2 regions of the Arthrobacter sp. USHLN218 genome follow, and region 2 is predicted to be linked to the other one. Evidence: riboswitches for the same ligand, from Rfam matches in the RefSeq annotation. Region 2 holds a riboswitch; the other holds the start of a gene.

Region 1 (9,132 bases), on a different contig from region 2:
GTTGTCGATCTGGGCGGCGATCTCCGGATCGAGGGCGCCCAGGTCAGCGTTCAGGCTGGCGCTGGTGACCGCGGTGAGTGCCTGCGTCATGCGACCTCACCGCCGTTGGCCGAAGCGTACTCGTCGGCGGAGAGCAGCGGGCCCTCTTCGGAGACCTCGACGGTGAAGAGCCAGCCCTCGCCGTACGGGTCGGAGTTCAGCAGGGCCGGGTCGTCGATCGCGGCCTGGTTGACCTCGACCACGGTTCCGGTCACCGGCGCGTAAAGGTCGGAGACGGACTTGGTCGACTCGACCTCGCCGCAGGTCTCCCCGGCGGTGACGGTGGAGCCGGCCTCGGGCAGGTCAACGTAGACGACGTCGCCCAGCGCGTCGGCCGCAATCTGGGAGATGCCGACCTTGACGGGGCTGGCGCCGTCGACCCACTCATGCTCGGCAGAGTAGCGAAGGCTGGACAGGACTTTGCTCATGGGTGAAACCCTTTCAAACAGAAGGAATGGAAAACGGGTGGCACCGGACGGGACCCGGCAATAAGGCTACGCGTCGGCGTTCAGCCGCGTTGCCGGATCCTGCGCCGGAAGGTGGATTTGTTACTTTTCGCGCTTGTAGAAGGGCAGGCCGACGACCTCGAAGGGCTCGGCCTTTCCACGCAGGTCGATGTCCAGCTTGGTGCCCGGCTCGGCGAACTCGGCGTCCACGTAGGCCAGGGCAACCGGGTAGCCGAGGGTCGGGCTCGGCTGGCCGGAGGTGACCTCGCCGACCGTCTCGCCGTCCTTCAGCACCGGGTAGTGGGCGCGTCCGGCGCGGCGGCCGAGGCCCTTGAGCCCAACGAGCTTGCGTGCGGAGCCCTTCTCCTTCTGGGCTTCCAGCGCCGCGCGGCCGACGAATTCGCCTTCCTTCTTCAGCGCGACAACGGGGCCGAGGCCTGCGTCGTACGGGCTGACCTCGAGGGAGAGCTCGTTGCCGTACAGAGGCATGCCGGCCTCGAGGCGGAGGGAGTCGCGGCAGGCGAGGCCGGCCGGAACCAGGCCTTGCTCCTTGCCGGCTTCCAGCAGCGCCGTCCACAGCGCGGCGGCCTGCTCGTTCGGCACGTAGATCTCGAAGCCGTCCTCGCCGGTGTAGCCGGTGCGGGCCAGCAGCAGCTTGGCCGGGGCGCCGCCCACGGTGAAGGTCACGTCCTCCGCGGCGTAGTACTTCATGTCGCTCACGACGCCGGCCTCGGCGGCCGGGACCAGCTTGTGCAGGATGTCCACCGAGTTCGGACCCTGCACGGCCACCAGGGAGGTCGCGGCCGTGGCGTTCTCCACGGTGACGTCGAAGTCCTTGGCACGCTCGGTCATCGCTTCGAAGACCGCGTCCGCGTTGCCGGCGTTCGGCACCACGAGGTAACGGTCCTCGCCGCGCCGGTAGCTGATCAGGTCGTCGATGATCCCGCCGTCCTCGTTGCAGATCAGCGAGTACTTGGCCTTGCCGACGGCGATCGCCGACAGCTTGCCCACCAGGGCGTAGTCGAGGAACTTGCCTGCGTCCGGGCCGGTGACCCACAGCTCGCCCATGTGGGAGAGGTCGAACAGCCCGGCCGTCTTGCGCACGGCGTGGTGCTCTGCCAGTTCGCTGCTGTACTTCAGCGGCATCTGCCAGCCGCCGAAGTCCGTGAAGGACGCCCCGAGCTTCTGGTGCTCTTCGTACAGTGCGGTATAGCGCTGCGTGGTGGTTTCAGCATTCATGGTCTCTACGGAACCTTCTCGTTAGTTGGCCGACTCGGCAAATTCTTCGATGGGCGGGCAGGAGCAGATCAGGTTCCGGTCTCCGCCCGCGCCGTCGATGCGGCCGACCGGAGCGAAGTACTTGTCCACCTTCAGGTTCGGCAGCGGGAACACGGCCTGCTCGCGGGAGTACTTGCGGTCCCAGTCGCTGCTGACCACGGCGGCCGCGGTGTGCGGGGACAGCCGCAGCGGGCTCTCCTCGACGCCGAAGTCACCCTTGATGACCTGCTCGATCTCGCCGCGGATGGCGATCATGGCTTCGATGAAGCGCTCGATCTCGGCCAGGTCCTCGGACTCTGTGGGTTCCACCATCAGCGTGCCTGCCACCGGGAAGGCCAGCGTCGGGGCGTGGAAGCCGTAGTCGATCAGGCGCTTGGCCACGTCCTCGGCGGTGACGCCGGACTTGGAGGTCAGCTCGCGCAGGTCCAGGATGCACTCGTGGGCGACCAGGCCCTTGTTGCCGGTGTAGAGCACCGGGAAGTGCTCGTTCAGGCGGGACGCGATGTAGTTCGCGGCCAGCAGCGCGGTCTTGGTGGCGTTGGTCAGGCCCTCGCCGCCCATCATGGCCACGTAGGCCCACGAGATCTGCAGCACGCCGGCGGAACCGTACTTCGAGGCCGAAACCGGGACGCCCTTGCCTTCGTGCTCGGCCAGCGCGGCGTTGCCGGGCAGGAACGGCACCAAGTGCTCGGCCACTGCGACCGGGCCGACGCCGGGGCCGCCGCCGCCGTGCGGGATGCAGAAGGTCTTGTGCAGGTTCAGGTGGGAGACGTCCCCGCCGAACTTGCCGGGCTGGGCCAGGCCGACCAGCGCGTTCAGGTTGGCGCCGTCGATGTAGACCTGCCCGCCTGCCGCGTGCACGGCATCGCAGACCTGGCGGACGTCGGCGTCGTACACGCCGTGCGTGGACGGGTAGGTGATCATGATGGCAGCCAGGTCGTCCTTGTGCTGCTCGATCTTGGCCTCGAGATCGGTGTGGTCGATCGTGCCGTCGGAAGCCGTCGCGACGACAACGACCTTCATGCCGGCCAGCACGGCCGAGGCGGCGTTGGTGCCGTGTGCGGAGGCCGGGATCAGGCAGATGTTGCGCTGCTCGTTGCCCTGGGACAGGTGGTACCGGCGGATGGCCAGCAGGCCGGCGTACTCGCCCTGCGAACCGGCGTTCGGCTGGATGGACACGCCGGCGTAGCCGGTGATCGCGGAGAGCCGGGCTTCCAGGTCCTCGATCAGCTCGCGCCAGCCCTGCGTCTGGTGGTCCGGGGCGAAGGGGTGGATGGTGGCGAACTCGGGCCACGTCATGGATTCCATCTCCGCCGTGGCGTTGAGCTTCATGGTGCAGGAGCCCAGCGGAATCATGGTGCGGTCCAGGGCCAGGTCGCGGTCGGAGAGGCGGCGCAGGTAGCGCAGCATCTGGGTTTCCGAACGGTGGCTGTGGAAGACCGGGTGGTTCAGGTAGGACGAGGTCCGCTGCACGGAGGCATCCAGCTCGAAGCCCAGGCCCGAGCCGGCCGCTGCGGCGATGCGCTCGGCGGCGCCGTCAACGCCGAAGGACTCGGCCACGGCAGCCAGGTGTTCCGCCGTCGTCGATTCACCGGTGGAAATGCCCACCTGGTCCCCGTCGATGGCCCGCAGGTTGATGCCCTTGGCCTCGGCCGCGGCGATGACCTCGGCGGCCCTGCCCGGCACCTTGACGGTGAGGGTGTCGAAGAACTGCTCGGCGGCCAGTTCCAGACCGGCGTCGCGCAGCACGGTGGCAAGCGTGCGGGCCTGCGCGTTGGCGCGCTGGGCGATGGCCTTCAGCCCCTCGGGACCGTGGTAGACGGCGTACATGCCGGACACGATGGCCAGCAGCGCCTGCGCGGTGCAGATGTTGGAGGTGGCCTTCTCGCGGCGGATGTGCTGCTCGCGGGTCTGCAGGGCCAGGCGGTAGGCCGGGCGTCCGGCGGAGTCCTTGGAAACGCCGACCAGGCGGCCGGGCAGCTGGCGCTCGAGGCCCTTGTGCACGGCCATGTACGCGGCGTGCGGGCCGCCGTAGAACAGCGGCACGCCGAAGCGCTGCGAATTGCCGACGGCGATGTCCGCGCCCTGCTCGCCGGGAGGCGTGATCAGGGTCAGCGCCAGCAGGTCGGCGGCGACGGTGACCATGGCGCCGCGTTCCTTCGCTTCGGCGATGACCTGCGTGTGGTCGGCCACGCGGCCGGAAACGCCCGGCTGCTGGAGCACGATGCCGGACAGGTCGCCCTCGGGCAGGCCCGCGGTCAGGTCCGCAACCTCGACCTCGAAGCCCAGCGCCTCGGCGCGGCCCTTGACGACGGCGATCGTCTGCGGCAGCAGGTCGGCGTCGAGGACGGTCTTGCCCTCGGCATGCTTCTTGTTGCCGCGGCGCATGAGCAGCACGGCCTCGGCGACCGCGGTGGCTTCGTCCAGCAGGGAGGCGTTGGCGATGGCCAGGCCGGTCAGGTCCTCGACCATGGTCTGGAAGTTCAGCAGGGCTTCGAGCCGGCCCTGGGAGATTTCCGGCTGGTACGGCGTGTAGGCGGTGTACCAGGCCGGGGATTCGACGACGTTGCGGCGGATGACCGGCGGCGTGATCGTGTCGTAGTAGCCCTGGCCGATCATCTGGACCGCCGTGACGTTCTTGGCCGCCAGCGCGCGCAGGTCGGCCAGCACCTCGGCTTCGCTGCGGGCCGCCGGCAGGTCCAGCGGGGCCTGCTGGCGGATATCGGCGGGAACTGCCGTGTCAACCAACTCGTCGAGGCTGGCGTAGCCAACCTGCTTGAGCATCGTCTCGGCGTCGCTGCTGCGCGGGCCGATATGGCGCTCGGCAAAGGGTGCGATGGTGGGTTGAACCGTCATGAAGGAACTCCGTTATTTGGGCTGGCATGCCTGGCACGCCATGTGGATCGGGTTCCTCCCCACTCTGTATTGGACCTGAGAGATTCCGCGGAACGAATCCGCTTGCACCGTCGGTGAGCCGGTTTCATGTGTCCGGCTGCTTTCCAGAGTTGCCTCTCCGCGGCGGTACAGGTGCCTGAGAGATTCCTGGGGAGGTATTGCTCCTACGGCGCCTGCTGACTAGCACCAGCAGGACTCTCCCGCCGCATGTCGAAGGCATAATTCAGTTATTGTCGATGTGAGCATCGTAACCGTTCCGGACCGGCCTTCACAAGAAGGCTGCCGCCCGGTGACGGCCCCGCTCCCTCCGGCCGCCGCGGGGTGTCCGCGGCGGCCGGCAGGGTCTGCGTGCGCAGGTTAGTGCACGTCTGCGGGGCTTTCCTGCTGCGCCTCGTGCTCGCGCAGCTGGGCACGGAACATTTCCGCGCGGGCAACGTGGACCGGGCTCCGGCGCAGGATGGCCCAGGCGACGCCGAGGATGACGAACCAGATCGGGGTCACCAGCAGCGCCATGAGGGTGTCCGGCTGCGTGGTCAGCGCCCACAGGACGAAGGCGAAGAACGCGAACACCACCCAGACCATCGCGATGCCCCCAGGCATCTTGAACTTGGACTCATTGTGCAGGTGCGGACGGCGCTTCCGGAACGCCAGGTAGCTGGCCAGGATGATCGACCAGACGAACATAAAGCAGACCGCGGAGACCGTGGTCACCATGCCGAAGGCCTCGCCGATGCTGTCGCCGGCGTAGAGAAGGACGACGCCGGAGAGCAGCAGGACGCAGGACAGGAACAGTGCGTTCTGCGGAACCTTGCGCGAGGAGAGCTTGCCAAGGACGGTCGGGGCGTCGCCTTCCTGTGCGAGGCCGAAGACCATGCGGGAGGTCGAGTAGACGCCGGAGTTGGCCGAGGACATCGCCGAGGTCAGCACCACGAGGTTGACGATCGTGGCGGCCATGCCGAGTCCCGCCAGCGAGAACATGCCGATGAAGGGGCTGTGTCCGGCCTGGAACTCGGTCCACGGGGTGACGGCCATCAGGATGATCAGGGCGCCTACGTAGAAGAGCAGCACGCGGACGGGGATGGAGTTGATGGCCTTGGGAAGGTTCTTCTCCGGGTCCTTGGCTTCCGCCGCCGTCGTTCCCACGAGTTCGATGCCCACGAAGGCGAACACCGCGATCTGGAAGCCCGCCACGAAGCCCATGAACTCCTGCGGGAAGAAGCCGCCGTGGCTCCACAGGTTGCTGAAGGACGCCGTACCGGCGGGGGTCTCGAAACCGGTAAAGATCATGACCAGGCCCGTGACGATCAGCGCCACGATGGCGACGATCTTGATCAGGGCGAACCAGAACTCGGTTTCGCCGAAGGCCTTGACGGTAGCCAGGTTCAGTATCAGCAGGACGGCCACGGTGAAGATGCCCGGGATCCAGAGCTGGATGCCCGGCACCAGTTCATTGGCGTAGCCGGCGATCGCGATAACGTCCGCGATGCCGGTGACGACCCAGCAGAACCAGTAGGTCCAGCCGGTGAAGAACCCGGCCCAGGGACCGAGGAGGTCGCCGGCGAAGTCGCTGAACGACTTGTAGTTGAGGTTGCTCAGCAGCAGCTCGCCCATCGCCCGCATGACGAAGAACAGCATGAAGCCGATGATCATGTAGACGAAGATTACGGACGGTCCCGCAGCGGAGATCGTCTTGCCCGAACCCATGAACAGGCCGGTACCGATCGCACCTCCGATGGCGATCAGCTGGATGTGCCTGTTGCTGAGCTGGCGCTCCAGATGGGGCGCCTTCTCAGTCGAGACGGCATCAGTTTTCACGTACAGCTCCTTGAATTGACAGGGTTTCGTTCCTCTTGGGCACGATGCAGGACAGCCGGATGTCAGCCGAAAGCCCAGCCCTTGTCCGCGCGGAAATAGAGGTCGGCAGTGGTCCAGTCAGGGGGCCAGGGCCGGATGGAGGGGGTGGGCGCGACTGCGCCCTGGTTGGGGGAAATTGGCGCTCTCGCTCGGGATCGCCATCTGGAACTCCATCACGTCAGGTGGCGCAGGTACGCCACGTTGATTGGGTTCCTCCCCACTCTGTATGGAACCTGAGAGATTCGGGGTGCTGCATTGCTGCATGCGCCCTTGCCCCGACGGTGAGCCGCGCTGATGCGCGGCTGCTTTCCAGAGGTGCCTCGCCGCGGCGGTACATTGGCCTGAGAGATTCCCGGGGAGGGTTTGCTCCTTCGGCGCCTGCACTGGCAGGACTCTCCCGCCGCAGATCAAAAGCTAGTGCGCCACGAGTGACGCGACTCACACCTTAGCGGTTTCCGGCCACCCGGCGCAAGCTCTATTTCCGGCCGGCCGTTCGGTCGGCCCGGCGGGACGCGGCGTCCTGCGCCGGGTGCCTGCCACGGAATCACGCTTCCCCGCGCCCGAGCATGCCCTTCACATAGGCGGCCTGGCCGCAATGTTCCAGGCAGTCATCGAGGACGCTCACCAGCCGGACGCCGAGCGTCACATGCGGGTTCCAGCGCGTGTCCACCACGCGGTCCAGGTCCTGCTCGGTCAGCCCGCGCAGGTAGTCCACGGTGGCGGCGTGGACCTCGTCGAAGTACTCCTGGAGCAGCGCGGGCGAGGCGACGCGCACCTTGTCGACCTGCCCCGAGCTGTGGCCGAAACCGGTGTCCCCGATCTCCAGCGGCAGGCCGATCTTTGCCGCCCACCCGCCCGCGGTCCACTGCTGCCCCGTTCCGGCGACGTCGGCAATGTGGTCGTCCTGCACCCGGGAGAGGTGCCAGATGAGCCAGCCGATGGAGTTGCCTCCCCCGCCCGGGCGCACGGCGAGCTGCTCCGGCTCCAGCCCTTCGAGGATGTCGTGGACGCGTTCCCGGGCGCGGCCGTAGGCGTCGATCAGCAGGTCGTTGAGTTTCATGGAGCTAGCGTACGACGACGGCGGGGAGCCGCGCGCGACGCTAGCGGCCGTCGTCGAAGGGGCCGTCCTGCGGCGGGAACAGCCTCTGACCTGGGTCGGTGGACCATCGGGATGGGTCCGTCACCGGCCGTTCCGGTTCCAGGACGTCATCGTCCCGGTCCACGGCGGGTTCCGGTTCGGAGCCCCCGGCTTCGATTGGGCCGCCTGCTTCGCCCGGGTCCCCGGCGCGGGCGGCGTCCCTGGTCCTGTCCACCAACGCGCGCCAGGGGCCGGTCACATGGTGTTCCGGCAGCGTCGCCTGGCGCTCCCCCGCGCTGATGGAGTAGACATAGCGGTCGGGCTGGTTGGCCTCGTCGGGCAGGTCATCCCACGGGCACGAGTCGATCAGCGGCATCCAGACATCGCGCAGCTCCGGCTGGGCGACGTCCACCGCCCACCGCGTGGTCAGTCCGGCGAACCCGCCGGTGCGCCTGACGGCGATCCTCATTCCAGTACGCCCACCTCTGTCCAGGCTGCCGTGACGGCCTTGAGTTCCTCTGATTCCTTACCGTAGCGGCTTTCCGCTGCGGCCGCAGTAGCCTCCGCGAAGGCGGTGAAGCCGCTGTCGGGGCTGAGCCGGGTGCCGGTGAGCGTGTCGTACCAGATCTGCCCCGCCCGCTCCCACGCCCTGCCGCCCAGCTGGACCGCGAGCCGGTAGAAGGCGTGGTTGGGGATGCCGGAGTTCACGTGCACGCCGCCGTTGTCTCCACGGGTATCCACATAGCCCGCCATGGTGGCCGGCTGCGGATCCTTGCCGACGACATCGTCGTCGTACGCGGTGCCCGGGGCCTTCATCGACCGCAGGGCGACGCCGCTGACCTGGTCCGTGAACAGGCCCGCTCCGATCAGCCAGTCCGCCTCCTCCGCGGTCTGGCCGAGCCGGTGCTGTTCGACCAGCGCCGCGAAGACATCGGAGACCGACTCGTTCAGCGCCCCGGGCTGGTTCCGGTATTCGAGGTTGGCGGTATGCTGCATCACCCCGTGGGTCAGTTCGTGCCCGATCACCGACAGCGACTTGGTGAAGCGGTGGAAGATTTTGCCGTCGCCGTCGCCGAACACCATCCTGGTCCCGTTCCAGAAGGCGTTGTCGTAGGCCTCGCCGTAGTGGACGGTGGCGCGCAGGATCTCGCCCGCACCGTCCAGCGAATTGCGCCCGTACGCCTGCGCGTAGAGATCGAAGGTGTAGCCCAGCCCGTCGTACGCCTCGTTGACGGCCGGGTCCTGCACTTCGGCCTCGCCCTCGGTGCGGACACGGATGCCGGGCAGCCGCTCCCGATGCTGCGCGTCGCTGATCCGCCGCGTCGGATGCAAACCCTCCCCGCCCGGCCCGGTTGACGGCAGGATCCCCGGCAGTTCCCCCGTCCGGGCGCAGGACGCGTTCCGGCGCCGCCGGATCAGCGCATCCCTGCCCAAGGCACGCTGCGCCGCCTCCGCGACGGGCGCATCTTCCAGCAGGGCCAGGCGGCGGAGCAGATAAGGCGGGACGAACGAGCAGTACATGCGGACCTCCTTGCGTCTACC
Region 2 (9,132 bases):
TTGCTTGTCCTGCTCCTCTCGGGCGACCGCACGCAGGTCTGCAGTTGCGGCGACTATTTCGTCACGGACAGCTTCGACGGTACGTTTCTTGCAGCTCATAGGTGAATCCTATGTAGAGCCGCGATTCCCTCGTATACCCGGGGGATTGGCCCGTGGGCCTCCACTCGGAGCAGCCGCTGCTGGCTAGGGCACGTGTGCGCGGTGATCGCCCTGCCTCGGATGGCCTGCCGACAGGCTCGGGAAGCCCAACGGCAGGCATCCGGTGTCTGCCGGTGCGCAGCCGGAGCAAACACCCTTTATGAGGGGTCCTGGTCTCCCCGGAACTGGCTCTGTTGACGCGTCCTCGCGAAGGCAAGAATGGTCCTATCCCGGCGCTCAGAGCGGACCCGGGAGGCGGAGCCGGCTGTGCCCTCACAGAGCCAGGTTCCGGGTGCCCCTTGCGAGTGGGGGCAGCGGGCATCGCCCCGGGCTCACACCTGGATTGGGTGCCGGGGCGGTGTTCCGCACCATCGGAGCTGCCTGACCGCGGCGGCGTCCTGCCATCCCGGCAGGCGGGCCGGGCCCTTCCGGTCCGAGTACTCGAGGGGCGCCCCGGACTCTTATCAGCAGGAACGCATCAGGAGTCGGGCAGCCCGCGCCAGCATTCCGGCGCATCATGGCTTTGCCTCCACACCAGCTGCCGGCCCATACGCCAACATATACTCGGAATATGCCGATCACACGTGCCAGCCGCGTCCAGCAGTCCGCCGTCGAGCAGTCCGGAGGCGACCTGTGAGCGGCGGTCTCGTTGCCCTTCTCGACGATGTCGCTGCCCTGGCCCGTATCGCTGCCGCCTCGGTTGATGACGTCGCCGCCGGAGCGGCCAAGGCCGGAACCAAGGCCGCCGGCGTGGTGATCGACGACGCCGCCGTTACGCCGCAGTACGTGTCCGGTAGGGATCCGTCCCGAGAGCTGCCGATGATCAAGAAGATCTTCTGGGGCTCGCTGCGGAACAAGCTCGTGATCATTCTGCCGGCGCTGCTGCTCATCAGCGCCTTCATCCCTGGGATCATCCCGTTCATCCTCATGCTGGGAGGCACCTACCTCTGTTATGAGGGTGCCGAGAAGGTCTGGCACAGGCTCCGCGGCCACCACGGTGGCGAAGAGGCTCCGGCCGTTGAACGGGGCGGGGCGGCGGAGGGCAAGGTCGTCAAGGGTGCCATCACGACCGACTTCATCCTGTCCTGCGAGATCATGGTCATCGCCATGAACGAGGTGGCGGACCAGGCTCTGTGGGTCAGGGCGGTCATCCTGGTCGTTGTGGCGATCGCGATTACGGTGCTCGTGTACGGCGCCGTTGCTCTCATCGTCAAGATGGACGACATCGGCCTGCACCTGACAACCAAGGACTCCGCGGGCTCTCAGCGTTTTGGTCGGCTGCTCGTCAAGGGCATGCCCTCCGTGCTGGGCGCGGTTACGTTCGTCGGGACAATCGCCATGCTTTGGGTCGGCGGCCACATCATGCTCCAGGGGGCGCACGACCTCGGCTGGCATGCGCCATACGACCTGGTCCACCTCCTTGAGGGGCCCTTCGCGGGGATCGCCGTAGTCGGCGGCTTCCTGTCCTGGCTTGTGAACACCCTGTGCTCAGCCGTCCTCGGGCTCGCGTGGGGCCTCGTCGTCATGATCGTCCTGCACCCGCTGCTGAAGGTGCTGCCCTTCGGTAAGAACAAGGGCGGGCACGAAGAGGGCGACGGACGCGCCGCCGTCGCCGGCCACCGGCCCTCGGAGCGCGGCACGGATCCCGCTCCCTAGGCGCACGCCGCCCAGCAGGGCGAGCCTGGTCCGCGTTCGGGCAACGGGGTCATAGGCTGGAGGGCGGGATCCGCCGGGTCTCCCGAACACCTAAGGAATATGCAGACTTTCCGCCGCCGTGCCCTCTCCCTGACCGCAGCCTTCCTCACCGCCGCATCCCTGGCGGCCTGCACTCCAGCCTATGACGCCCAAGTTCCGGCCCCGGCCGGGGCGGCCGAGTCTACGCAGACCGCTGCGCCAGCGGCCGGTACCGTGCTGGAGCAGCTGGCAACGATCGAGGTCAAGGGCCGCGCCCCGAAGACCGGCTACTCGCGCGAGCAGTTCGGCGATGGGTGGCTGGATCCGGACCACAACGGCTGCGATGCCCGGAACGACGTCCTCGCGCGGGATCTGACCAACGAGACGTTCAAGTCCGGCACTAGGCACTGTGTCGTCCTGACCGGCACCCTCGCCGATCCCTACACCGGCAAGACGATCGATTTTGTCCGCGGCAACAAGACCAGCACCCTCGTCCAGATCGACCACGTCGTCGCTCTCTCCGATGCGTGGCAGAAGGGCGCGCAGAAGCTTTCCTCCGGCCAACGGGCAGCGTTCGCCAACGATCCGCTCAACCTGCGGGCCGCGGACGGTCCCGCCAACGGGGCCAAGGGCGACGGCGACGCCGCGACCTGGCTCCCGCCGAACAGGGGCTTCCGCTGTGAGTACGTTGCGCTGCAGACCGCGGTAAAGGCGAAGTACGGGCTCTGGATGACGCAGGCCGAGCACGACGCCATCAAGAAGGTCCTGACCTCATCCTGCGCGGACCAACAGGTCCCGGCCGATGACGAGGGAGTGGCCCTCCCTGCCACCGAGTACAAGAACTGTGCCGAGGTGAAGGCCCGCGGGGCAGCGCCCATCCGCTCGGGCGACCCCGGCTGGAGCGACAGGTTCGACGGCAACGGCGACGGAGTCGGCTGCGAGGTCTGACGGGTCCCGGGCAGCTTTTCCTCCCACGCGGCTTTTCCGGCCGAAGCGGGCGCCAGCGGGAGTAGGGTGTTACGCATGAATGACCCGGAGAGGCCCATCCCGGCGTCGATCCACATCGCCATCGACGTGGACATCACCGACCCGGGGGAGCTGCGGAGCTACGCCGTCGTCAAAGCCGAATCACCCGAACACGTGGCCCTGGCCTCGACGGACCTGTTCGCCGCCCTCGCCGTTGCCATGGATCCGCTGGCCGTCGCGGCGGACGTCCCGGGGATCCGGCTCCTGCGAGGCAAGGTCGAGCCGGCGGAGGGTCATGGGGTGGCCGACTCCGTTATGCCCCATGCCGCCGGAGCCGATGGCGGGCGGGAGCCTGCGGACACCGGAATCAGCGGCAACGCCGTGAACGCCCTGCTGGAAGCGGCGGACCGCGCCGGCGGGATCGCGCTCGAACGGCTCGGCTACGATCCGGCGGCGCCCTCGGCGGAGCGCGAGCTGTCCCGGCACCGGGCCCGGGTGCTGGCCGGGTTGCTCTGGCACGCGGGCGCCGGGATGATCGACGAGCTGTTCAACGACATAGACCTGCTCAGGGACCGGGAGCCGACGGCCAGGGACATTGACGAGACCTATGTCCTCGGCAACCTCCCGCCGCAGTACGCCCACCACTACGACGCCCGTTTCGCGGCCCGGTTCCTCACCGTCTGCACCGACCTCACGATGAACCTGGCCGCGGGCTGGAAGGAGCCGTCCTGCGTGGCCCAGGAGCTTGGCCTGCGCTGCCTTCTCGCCGAGGCGGAATTCCTGGCCGACGATCTGGAGCTCGAGACCGACCTGCCCCCGGACTGGGTGGCCATGCTTGAACAGTTCTTCCTGCGTTTCGCCGACTCCATGATGCTTTTCGACCCGGCCATGGACGGCTTCGAAAACGATCCGGAGGCCAGCCCCCAAGGTGCCCCGTCCATGAAGTTCGAGGACTGGTTCAGACCCTTCGGGCCCGACCACCACGTGCCGCCATTCGCCGAACGCGGTTGACGGCTTCGCCCGCGGCGGGGCGAGTGACCCTGTTTTCCGAAATATGACGCCCTTCACGCAACCCGCTTGCGGGAGGCCGGGCTGCACTCTACCCTAGGTTGTGATCCCAGTCACCCATAAGTAAATAATGCCTACAATCTGCGGCGGGAGAGTCCTGCCGGTACATTCGGCAGGCGCCGTAGGAGCAAACCCTCCCCGGGAATCTCTCAGGCCCACGTACCGCCGCGGCTAGGCAACTCTGGAAAGCAGACGGGCGGCAGCCTTTCTCACCCACGGTGCAAGCGGCTCCTGCGCAAGCAGGGCGCGCGGAATCTCTCAGGTCCAATACAGAGCGGGGAGGAACCGAATCAACGTGGTGCGCCCGTGCCACTTGAACCATGGAGTTCCTCATGACTACGCCACATGCATCCACCACGACAGGCGAACCCCCGCATCTCGCGCGGCAGCTATCCAACAGGCACATCCAGCTGATCGCCATCGGCGGCGCCATCGGCACCGGCCTGTTCATGGGCTCGGGAAAGACCATTTCGGCAGCCGGCCCCTCCGTGATCTTCGTTTACATGATCATCGGCTTCATGCTGTTCTTCGTCATGCGGGCGATGGGCGAGCTGCTGCTCAGCAACCTCCACTACAAGTCCTTCAGCGATTTCGCCGCTGACTTGCTGGGACCGTGGGCCGGGTTCTTCACCGGCTGGACCTACTGGTTCTGCTGGGTCGTCACCGGCATCGCGGACGTTATCGCGATCGCCGGCTACGCCGACGAACTGGTGCCGGGCATCCAGCTCTGGATTCCGGGCATCTTCACCGTGGCCGTCCTGCTGCTGCTGAACCTGGCTACCGTCAAGGCCTTCGGCGAGACCGAGTTCTGGTTCGCCATGATCAAGATCGTCGCCATCCTGGCGCTGATCGGCACGGGCCTGGTCATGATCTTCACCGGTTTCGAGTCCCCCGCCGGCCCGGCCGCCTTCAGCAACCTGTGGAGCCACGGCGGCTTCTTCCCGAACGGGTTCATGGGCTTCGTGGCGGGCTTCCAGATCGCGGTGTTCGCCTTCGTGGGCATCGAACTCGTGGGTACGACGGCGGCGGAAGCCAAGAATCCGGAGAAGAACCTTCCGAAGGCCATCAACTCCATCCCCATCCGTGTGCTCCTGTTCTACGTAGGCGCCCTGATCATCCTGATGTCGGTTACCCCGTGGACCGAGTTCGAGGCGGGCCGCAGCCCCTTCATCGGCATGTTCTCGCTGGCGGGACTCGGCATGGCCGCCACGATCATCAACCTCGTGGTGCTGACCTCGGCGATGTCCTCGGCCAACTCCGGCGTCTACTCGACCTCCCGCATGGTCTACGGCCTCGCACAGGAAGGCGACGCTCCGACTGTCTTCGGCAAGCTCTCCTCGCGCAAGGTTCCGCAGAACGCACTGTTCCTGTCCTGCGTCCTGCTGCTCTCCGGCGTCGTACTCCTGTATGCCGGCAAGGACATCGCCCTGGCGTTCGAAATGGTGACCACGGTCTCCGCCGTCTGCTTCATGTTCGTCTGGTCCATCATCCTGGCCAGCTACCTCGCCTTCCGGAGGCGCCGGGCGCGGCTGCATGAAGAGTCCAAGTTCAAGATGCCCGGCGGCGTTGTCATGGTCTGGGTGGTGTTCGCGTTCTTCGCCTTCGTCCTCTGGGCGCTGACCACGCAGCCGGACACCCTCACCGCGCTGCTGGTTACCCCGATCTGGTTCGTCATCCTCGCCATCGCCTGGCTCGTGCTGCGCCGCCGCCCGACGCACCTGGCCCGCTACGAGGCGTTCCATGCCGACCTCGAGGCCGAAGCGAAGCTTGAGGCCGAGGCCCGCCGGGCCGCCGCTGCGGATACCCAGTAGCCGCCAAGATTTTGTCCACACGTTTAACGCTGTTTTCTCAAAAGGAGCACCACACTATGACCGATGTTCTTTGGTTCACTGAACTTGGGCTGGCCGACCTTGAACAGGTCGGGGGCAAGAACGCCTCGCTTGGCGAATTGATCGGCAACCTGGCCACGGCCGGGGTCCGGGTCCCGGAGGGTTTTGCGACGACGGCGGACGCCTACCGGCGTTTCCTGCAGGAGTCCGGCCTCGAGGCCGGCATCGCCGCGATCCTGGAAGGCCTGGACAGCGACGACGTCACGGCGCTGGCCAAGGCCGGCACCGCCATCCGGGACCTGATCCGCGAGGCTGAGTTCCCGGCCGGGTTCGAGGAGGAGGTCCGCAGCGCCTACGCCAAGCTGACCGAAGGCCACGGCAACGAGTCGGAGGTTTCCTGGGCGGTGCGCTCCAGCGCCACGGCCGAGGACCTGCCGGATGCTTCCTTCGCTGGCCAGCAGGAGACCTTCCTGAACATCCGCGGCATCGACAACGTGCTGCTGGCCATCAAGGACGTCTTCGCTTCGCTCTACAACGACCGCGCCATCGCCTACCGGGTCCACCACGGGTTCACGCACTCCGAGGTTGCGCTCTCCGCCGGCATCCAGCGCATGGTCCGCTCCGACATCGGCGCCTCCGGTGTCATGTTCACCATGGACACCGAATCGGGCTTCACCGACGCCGTGTTCATCACGTCCTCCTACGGCCTGGGCGAGGCCGTGGTCCAGGGCGCGGTCAACCCGGACGAGTTCTACGTGCACAAGCCCACCCTCGCGGCGGGCCGGCCCGCGATCCTCAAGCGCGGACTGGGCGAGAAGGCCCTGCAGATGACCTACACCGAATCGCAGGAAATCGGCCGGACCGTCGATTTCGTGCCGGTGACCCGCGAACAGCGCGGCCGCTTCAGCCTCACCGACGCCGAGGTCGAACAGCTGGCCCGGCACGCGATGGCCATCGAAGCCCACTACGGGCGCCCCATGGACATCGAGTGGGGCAAGGACGGCGTGGACGGGGAACTGTACATCCTGCAGGCACGCCCCGAGACGGTCGAGTCCCGGAAGGCCAGCGGCACCCTCTCCCGCTTCGTCCTCAACGAACGATCCAAGGTCCTGGCCGAAGGCCGCGCCATCGGCCAGCGCATCGGCGCAGGCCAGGTGCGCGTGCTGACCTCGATCGACCAGATGGCCTCGTTCGAGCCGGGCGACGTCCTGGTGGCGAACATGACCGACCCGGACTGGGAACCGATCATGAAGAAGGCCGCGGCCATCATCACCGACCGCGGCGGCCGCACCTGCCACGCCGCCATCATCGCCCGCGAGCTGGGCATCCCCGCAGTCGTCGGCACCGGGAACGCGTCCCGCGTGCTGACGGACGGCACCCCCGTCACCGTCTCCTGCGCCGAGGGCGAGGCCGGGCTGGTCTACGAGGGCCTGCTCGACTACACGCTGCACGAGACCGCGCTGGACACGATGCCGCCGGCACCGGTGAAGATCATGATGAACGTCGGCACTCCGGAACAGGCCTTCAGCTTCGCCCGGCTGCCGCACAACGGGGTGGGCCTGGCCCGCCTGGAATTCATCATCAACCGCCAGATCGGCATCCACCCCAACGCGCTGCTGGCGTTGGACGGCGAGATCGAGCGCCCCGCCGCGCTCTCGGACTACACGGTCCAGCAGATCCGCGAGCGGATCGCCGCCTACGACGGGCCGCGCGACTTCTACGTCAAGCGGCTCGCCGAGGGCATCTCCACCATCGCCGCAGCCTTCGCCCCGGAGCCGGTGATCATCCGGCTCTCCGACTTCAAGTCCAACGAGTACGCGAACCTGCTCGGCGGTCCCGCGTTCGAACCGACCGAGGAAAACCCGATGATCGGCTACCGGGGCGCCTCCCGATACCTCTCGGAGTCCTTCCGCCAGGCCTTCGAGCTCGAGTGCGAGGCCCTGAAATTCGCGCGCAACGAGATGGGGCTCTCGAACATCAAGCTGATGGTCCCGTTCGTGCGCACCCTGGAGGAGGCCCGCGGCGTCACCGAACTGCTGGCCGCCAACGGGCTGAGCCGCGGCGAGGACGGCCTCGAGATCGTCATGATGTGCGAGCTGCCGGCCAACGCCCTGCTCGCCGACGAGTTCCTGGACTACTTCGACGGCTTCTCCATCGGCTCGAACGACCTGACCCAGCTCACCCTCGGCCTGGACCGGGACTCGGCGCTCGTTGCCGGGGCGTTCGACGAGCGCAACCCGGCGGTCCGGAAGCTGCTCGGGATGGCCATCGCTGCCTGCCGCGCGCGCGGCAAGTACGTGGGCATCTGCGGCCAGGGCCCGAGCGACCACCCCGACCTGGCGGAATGGCTGCTGGAGCAGGGCATCGAGTCGATCTCGCTCAACCCCGACGCCGTGACGGAGACCTGGCTGCGGCTGGCCCGCACCGGCGACAAGTCCGCGGTCTGAGTGTCCCAGGCAACGCATGAGGAAGCCACGGGGGCCGCGCGCGGCGCCGCCCCCGTGGTCTTCTTCCTCTCGGACAGCACCGGAATCACCGCGGAAACCCTGGGCAACACCCTGCTGACCCAGTTTCCCGGCCACACGTTCGAACGCCGCACCATTCCGTTCATCACCACCGCTGTGGAGGCCTGCCGCGTCATCGAGGTGATCGACGGCATCGCGGCCTCGGGGCCGCGTCCGATCGTCTTTTCGACCGCGGTCAACCGGGAGATCCGCGAGATCCTGTCGCAGAGCAAGGGGCACTTCCTGGACCTGTTCGGCACCCACATCGGCCGGGTGGAGGACGCGCTGCATTCCCCGGCCAGCGGCGAGCCGGGCAAGGCCCATGGCGTCGGCGACGCCATTCGGTACCAGTCGCGCATGACCGCCGTCGAATACGCCATAGAGCACGACGACGGACAATCCATCCGCGCCCTGGAACGCGCGGAGCTGATCCTCATCGCCCCGTCGCGCTGCGGCAAGACCCCGACGACGATGTACCTGGCCCTGCAGCACGGCATCCTGGCCGCCAACTTTCCGCTGGTCGAAGAGGACTTCGCCCAGCAGACGCTGCCGGAGCCGCTGCGGCCGTTCGTCCGCAAGTGCTTCGGGCTGACGTCGCTGCCCGTCCGGCTCAGCCAGATCCGCACGGAACGGCGTCCCGACAGCGGGTACGCCTCGATGGCGCAGTGCAGTTACGAGCTTCGCAACGCCGAGGAGATGTACCGGTTCAACCAGATCCCGTACGTGAACTCCGCCTCGATGTCGGTCGAGGAAATCTCCGCCACCATCCTCCAGCGCATGCAGCTGCATCACTGAGCCCCGGCGACCAGCCAGGGGGTTGCCGCTGGCCGGATCCGGGGGCGTGAGACAGCCCACCATGGCGGATTTGGCTCCTTTAACCCATAAGGGTGCTTTCTATGGGAAGAATGGTTGGCAATAGAGAGAACGGAGGAAGCACAATGCGCGGAAGCAAC

The links. Region 2 has a riboswitch for glycine ahead of cycA (D-serine/D-alanine/glycine transporter). Riboswitches for the same ligand answer to the same signal wherever they lie in the genome.
Positions count from the first base shown of each region.
Region 1: another riboswitch for glycine. It lies ahead of cycA (D-serine/D-alanine/glycine transporter); the one in region 2 lies ahead of cycA (D-serine/D-alanine/glycine transporter).

Region 1 is NZ_JBBCYT010000005.1:60,786-69,917, reverse strand. Features, by position in the region: gene glyA (serine hydroxymethyltransferase) at 1-90, opposite strand, end outside; gene gcvH (glycine cleavage system protein GcvH) at 87-467, opposite strand; gene gcvT (glycine cleavage system aminomethyltransferase GcvT) at 588-1,724, opposite strand; gene gcvP (aminomethyl-transferring glycine dehydrogenase) at 1,746-4,619, opposite strand; glycine riboswitch at 4,773-4,871, opposite strand; gene cycA (D-serine/D-alanine/glycine transporter) at 5,016-6,473, opposite strand; glycine riboswitch at 6,832-6,922, opposite strand; gene WFH44_RS12650 (mycothiol transferase) at 7,057-7,572, opposite strand; gene WFH44_RS12645 (protealysin inhibitor emfourin) at 7,613-8,059, opposite strand; gene WFH44_RS12640 (M4 family metallopeptidase) at 8,056-9,111, opposite strand.
Region 2 is NZ_JBBCYT010000004.1:351,664-360,795, reverse strand. Features, by position in the region: gene WFH44_RS11520 (hypothetical protein) at 1-99, opposite strand, end outside; gene WFH44_RS11515 (DUF808 domain-containing protein) at 772-1,794, shown strand; gene WFH44_RS11510 (GmrSD restriction endonuclease domain-containing protein) at 1,894-2,760, shown strand; gene WFH44_RS11505 (hypothetical protein) at 2,836-3,789, shown strand; glycine riboswitch at 3,924-4,021, shown strand; gene cycA (D-serine/D-alanine/glycine transporter) at 4,179-5,657, shown strand; gene ppsA (phosphoenolpyruvate synthase) at 5,714-8,122, shown strand; gene WFH44_RS11490 (pyruvate, water dikinase regulatory protein) at 8,123-8,974, shown strand.